DNA from 2 places in the Romboutsia sp. 1001713B170131_170501_G6 genome. Region 1 is predicted to be linked to the other one. Evidence: riboswitches for the same ligand, from Rfam matches in the RefSeq annotation. Region 1 holds a riboswitch; the other holds the start of a gene.
What was found. Region 1 has a riboswitch for lysine ahead of nhaC (Na+/H+ antiporter NhaC). Riboswitches for the same ligand answer to the same signal wherever they lie in the genome.
Positions count from the first base shown of each region.

Region 2: linked by a shared signal. The riboswitch ahead of I4U89_RS08985 (amino acid permease) and the one ahead of nhaC (Na+/H+ antiporter NhaC) in region 1 are both predicted to bind lysine.

Region 1 covers NZ_JADPFC010000002.1:144,964-148,184, forward strand. Annotated here, with positions in the region: gene I4U89_RS06410 (peroxiredoxin) at 1-101, shown strand, start outside; gene I4U89_RS06415 (ribonuclease H family protein) at 135-734, opposite strand; lysine riboswitch at 954-1,126, shown strand; gene nhaC (Na+/H+ antiporter NhaC) at 1,252-2,688, shown strand; gene I4U89_RS06425 (calcium/sodium antiporter) at 2,713-3,221, opposite strand, start outside.
Region 2 covers NZ_JADPFC010000003.1:50,055-53,275, forward strand. Annotated here, with positions in the region: gene I4U89_RS08980 (cell wall-binding repeat-containing protein) at 1-1,247, opposite strand, end outside; lysine riboswitch at 1,438-1,608, shown strand; gene I4U89_RS08985 (amino acid permease) at 1,885-3,221, shown strand, end outside.

The DNA.
Region 1 (3,221 bases):
CGACATACGACCAGGCAAATATTTTGGCAAAAGCTATGTACGACGGTATAAATAGACCTTCTTTTGTTTTAGATGAATTAGAGGAGTTTGGATTAAGTTAAAAATAAAGTCTTGCAAAATATTTTGCAAGACTTTTATATTCCTATAGCTTTTTTTGCTAATTTATCAGCTTCATCGTTATATTTATTACCACTATGTGCTTTTACTTTTACAAACTCAACATTTAACTTATCTTTTATATCATCATAAAATTTCTTATATTTAATAGTTCCTTCTTTATTAGTTTTCCATGAGCCTATACACCATTTTTCTATTCCCTCATAATCAAAATATAAAATTAAATTATTTATGTTATTGTCTATGCAATAATTCATTGCAATTTTTGCAGCCTCGATTTCCCCTGCAACATTTCTCATTCCAACTAAATCTTTATCATTTCCTTTTTTACTATAAGTTTTTACAACTTCTTCATTTTTTATTATAACTACCCCTGAACCATATTCTCTTATTGAATGTTCATAACTACCATCAACATAAGCTTTTACAATTTCTTTTCCCTCTTGTATTTTTACACCACTTTCACCATCTATATATACTTTTGCTTCCTCTATTGTAGTAAAGCTTTTATACTCAGCACCTGAAAAACCATTTATTTGTTCCTTACAATCATTCCATGTATTGTATATTCCATTGTTTCTTCCTTTTCTTACTGCATAAAACTTAACTTTAGCCAAATTCATCACTTCCTTTAATATAACTATTTATATAAAATTTATTTTCTTCTTAAATTATACATTTAATAACTATTCTATATTAAAATTAATACTTTTAAAAGATTTATTATTTTACATATTCTTATGAAAATTTCCTTAATTTTTGCATTCCTAAATATTTCATACTTTATTTTTTTTGAATTTATGGTATAATCTTTATTATCAAATAAATCGAATATAACTATTGGTAGAGGTCGCATTGTTAAATAGTAGTTTTGTGGAGGTAAGCACGAAGAAGCAAAATAAAAGGTAACTATGCCGAAATATATAAGGGAAGCTTTAAACTTATATATTGGGGTTATGCAAAATATGTATAACACTGTCACATTTATATGTGGAGTGCTATCTTTAGATTAGGCGTATTTTTAATTATACGGTTAAATGCTTAAGTCTAGGATAATATCTTTACACCTAGGCTTTTTTTATTATCTCTTTTCTCCTTAATGTTATATTCGGTATAAATTTTAGGAGGACTTTTATGACAAAAAGAATTAAAAAACAAGCAACTTTGTTTGATGCACTTCTATGTGTTTCTGTTTTAGTTGCAGTTTTGGTGACATGTTTAGTATTTTTAAGAAAATATGAAATATCTGCTCATATACCACTTATAATAGGAGCTACTTTTGCAAGTGGTATTGCAGTTTTTAGATTAGGTTTTACTTGGAAAGAATTAGAAGAAGGTATACTATCTACTATAAATACGACAATGCAATCAATACTTATACTTTTAGTAGTTGGTATGATAATAGGTACTTGGATAGCTGGTGGTATAGTTCCTGCTATGATATATTGGGGTCTTAAAATATTATCACCTGGAATATTCTTAGTGGCAACTACTTTAATCTGTGCTATAGTATCTATTTCTACTGGTTCATCTTGGACAACAGCTGGTACTGTAGGTATAGCTCTTTTGGGAATTGGTAGTGCCTTAGGTATACCTGGTAAAATAGTTGCAGGTGCCATAATATCTGGAGCTTATTTTGGGGATAAGATGTCTCCTTTATCTGATACAACAAACTTAGCTCCTGCTATGGCTGGTTCTACTTTATTTGATCACATAAAACATATGGTATATACAGCTGGTCCTGCTCTTTTAATATCACTTGTATTATACGGTATAATAGGAATGAAATATTCTGGTTCACAAATGGATATATCTCAAATAAACCAAATACAAAGTGCTTTATTGAGTAATTACAATACATTATCTCCATTTTTACTTTTAGTTCCTGTTGCAGTTATAGCAATGGTTATATTTAAAGTTCCTACAATACCAGCACTTATAGGTGGTGTTATATTAGGTGGCGTTTGTGCTGTAGTATTTCAAGGTGCCTCTGTCGCTGATATACTTGTAGTTGCTAAGTCTGGCTATGTTTCATCTACTGGAATGAAGTTTGTTGATGATCTTCTTACTAGAGGTGGACTTGACAGTATGTTAGGGACAGTATCATTAATACTTTGTGCTTTAACTGTAGGTGGGGTATTAGAAAAAACTGGTATGTTACAAGTTATAGCAGAGTCTATACTAAAATTTGCAAAAGGTACTTTTGGACTTATAGCTGCTACAATATTTACTTGTATCGGTACTAACTTAGCAGTTGCTGACCAATATTTAGCTATAGTTATACCAGGAAGTATGTATAAAGATGCATTTATAAGACAAGGTTTATCTCCTAAGAATCTTTCTCGTGCATTAGAAGATAGTGCTACTATAACTTCTCCACTTATTCCTTGGAATACTTGTGGAGCATATATGTCAGCAACACTTGGAATTGGATCTTTCGTATTTTTACCATTTGCATTCTTTAACTTAATTTGTCCTTTAATATCATTATTCTATGGATTAACAGGATTAACAATAGAAAAACTTTCTGATGAAGATTTAATAGAAGAATTTGAAAATGGAATAGCTTAAAAAAAGAGTCTTTAAAGACTCTTTTTATTTTCTTATTATTACAAATGTCATATATAATATATACATTACAACTAATAATGTACCTTCTTTCTTATTTATTCGTTGCTTAGTTGCTGCAAATATATAAGTTAATATTGTTATTATTATCATAATCATCATATCAACAAACACTATACTATGAACTTGTATGTTGCTTATAAATGAGGAGATACCTAAAACAAATAATATATTAAACAAATTTGAACCTACTACATTTCCTATAGCTATATCGCTTTCTCCTTTTCTAGCTGCAACTATACTTGTTACAAACTCTGGAAGCGATGTTCCTATAGATACTATAGTTAGACCTACTAGATTTTCACTCATACCCCAAGTTAAAGCTATATTACTTGCGCTATCTACAACAAACTGACCACCCACTATTATCCCAATTATACCAAGTATACTCATTAATATACTTTTACTCATTGGTATATTTTCATCAGCTTGATCTATTTCCATTTCTTCTTTAGATGTTATGGCCATCTCTACTA
Region 2 (3,221 bases), on a different contig from region 1:
GTATGTTCTACTAAAGTACCAAAAATATCTCCATATGCTTCGTTTATAGCGCCTGATTGAGATACATAATCTAAATTAGCAGTATGTCTTACTACTGAATGAGTATATTCATGTCCAATTACATCTAATGATCCTGCAGAATCATAAGTTGTTGAGTTTTCATTTCCAAAAACTAGTATATCAACTCCATTTACTAGACTGGAAAATGCATTTCCTGGCTCATTTACATTTACAAGTAATTCTGGCTTACTTCCCTTTCCATCTAGCCCATCTCTATTGTATTTATTTAAATAAAAATCGTAAGTTTTTCCTACATGGTAGTTTGCATCTACAAACTTTCCATCGCTCTTTTCTAGTTTTGTGCTAAAATATTTTATATCATTATCCATGCCATAAGGAATTTTATTTTGATAATAATATTGATAAAAATATTGACCTTTTATATCTAAAGTTTTTATAGGTTTTGATCCTCTACTTAAATCTATAAAATAATACCCGTCTTTAAAGCCTGCTTCACCTTGTCTATGTATTACTTGTATTTCTCTTTCATCTCCAAATACACCTTTTGCTTTAATTTTTTCTGATTTGATTATATTGTTTGTATTTTCGTATTGATTTATTATATCTCCACTGTTAGCATCTATAAATACAATTTTATTATAAATTGTTTTTCCTATTATATTTACATCTACTTTGTATGCAAGTTTATATTCTTCTTTACTTTTATATAAATATAACTCTACTTTTTCATTTTTATTTAATTCATTTTTTAGTTCAAGTTTTTCCTTTGCTATCTTAAGTGCATCATCTTTAGTTAAAGTCGGATTATAGTTAAATCCTTTTAATGTCTTTGATGTTGGCTCTATATATCCTGAAATTGATTTTATATTTCCGTCATAATCTACACATCCTACTAAATCTGAACCATAGATAGGCATATTATTTATATACTGTTGAAGTCTTACTATAAACTGAGAATCATTTTTATCATCTTCTTTTGATTTGACTTTGAAAGTAGAAGTTTTTTCTACATTACTTAAATAATTAATTAGGATTTGTTGAGGTGATATACCTTCTTTTTTCTCTTCCTTTATATTACCACTTACTACAAATGGTTCCGATTTTTCTATAGCTTTTTTTAATTCTTGTTTTTGCGTATCCTCACTTGCAAAACTCAAACTAGTTAGATTTATAGTTATTAAACATAGTGTCGTTATGCTTGCTATGATCTTTTTTAATAATGTCACTTGCTTTCCCCCTCAATTTTCTTTATTTAACGCTTTTGCTCCTTGTTATATTTTTACTAACTATGTTAACTCTATTTTAACACTTGCAATTATTATTAGTAAACTTATTATTTATTGTTTTTGTACAAAATCTAACCTTTTCTATTGACTTATTTTTTATTTTGGTTATAATTTAAAACAACAAGTAGATAACTGAGATAGAGGCGCGAAATTTAAGAGTAGTATTATGGAGGTAAGCTCAATGAAATAATACAAAAGGAAATTTCGCCGAAGTAAATAGTTAATGGCTTTGATACTATTTGCTGGGCTTATGTAAAATATGCATAAGACTGTCACATTTTTGTGGAGAGCTATTTTCAATGAAAACGTACGGTACGTTGTATTTTTTGTATATAATTTACGTATTTTTGTCATGGGTATAGTCTCATGGCTTTTTTTGTATACAAAAACCTTATGTAAACCTAAAATTACTGATAACTTATATAAGGTATATCAATAACTCAATAATATAAAAATATATCTGAGTAACCGTCGAAGTCGTTAGCGACATAAACTAATCGCATTTTTATTGTTAGATAAATTTTATTATCTTAGTTACTTACTTATGGAAAATTTACACCATAAGGAGGATAATCAAATGAGTGAACAAAATCAAGAATTAAAAAGAGGATTAAAAGCAAGACATCTAAACATGATAGCACTAGGTGGTTCTATTGGAACAGGTATTTTTCTTGCAATGGGAGATACTATCCATCAAGCAGGACCTGGCGGTGCATTAGTTGCATATGGTTTAGTAGGCATTATGGTTTATTTCTTAATAACAAGTTTAGGTGAAATGGCTACTTTTATGCCAATTTCTGGATCTTTTAGTTCCTATGCTACTAAATTTATTGACCCAGCACTTGGGTTTGCACTTGGATGGAATTACTGGTACAACTGGGCTATAACAATAGCTGCTGAAATGGTTGCAGGTTCTTTAGTTATGAAATTTTGGTTCCCAAACATACCTGGAATTTACTGGAGTTTATTATTTTTAATAATAATTGTCGGATTAAACTTTCTATCATCAAAAGCCTACGGTGAGTCTGAATATTGGTTTGCTGGTGTTAAAGTTGTTACTGTAATTATATTTTTAATAATAGGTGTGTTAATGATAGTTGGTATAATGGGTTCTGATGAAATAGGATTTCATAATTATTTTATAAAAGATGGACCTTTCCATGGTGGAATAAAATCAATCTTTGCCATTTTTCTAGTTGCAGGATTTTCATTTCAGGGAACAGAACTTATAGGAGTTGCTGCTGGAGAAAGTGAAAATCCAGAAAAAACTATTCCTAGGGCTATAAAATCCATATTTTGGAGAATATTAATATTTTATTTAGGAACGATAATAGTTTTAGGTGCTATAATACCTTTTACACAGGCTGGTGTTTCTGAAAGTCCATTTACTATGGTATTTGAAAAAGCAGGTATAGCTGGAGCTGCCTCTCTTATGAATGCGGTAATATTAACATCTGTATTATCTGCTGGAAATTCTGGTATGTATGCATCAAGCAGAATGCTTCACTCTATGGCTAAGGATGGACTTGCTCCAAAGCTATTTGCTAAGACTAATAAAAGAGGTGTTCCTGTAAATGCTTTAATATTAACTACTATAGTTGCATCTTTTTGTTTCTTAACAGGTGTATTTGCCGAAAGTACTGTTTATGTTTGGTTAGTTGCTGCATCTGGCCTTGCTGGATTTATAGCATGGGTTGGAATAGCAATATGCCATTATAGATTTAGAAAAGCATATACTCATCAAGGTAATAATTTAAAAGATTTAAAATTTACTGCTAAATGGTATCCTTTTGGACCTATACTAGCATTAATAATGTGTATAGTTATAATAATAGGTCAAGGTTATTCTTGTATTAAACCAGATGGCATTGACTGGAGTGGTTTAATAGCTTCTTATATAGGTATACCTCTATT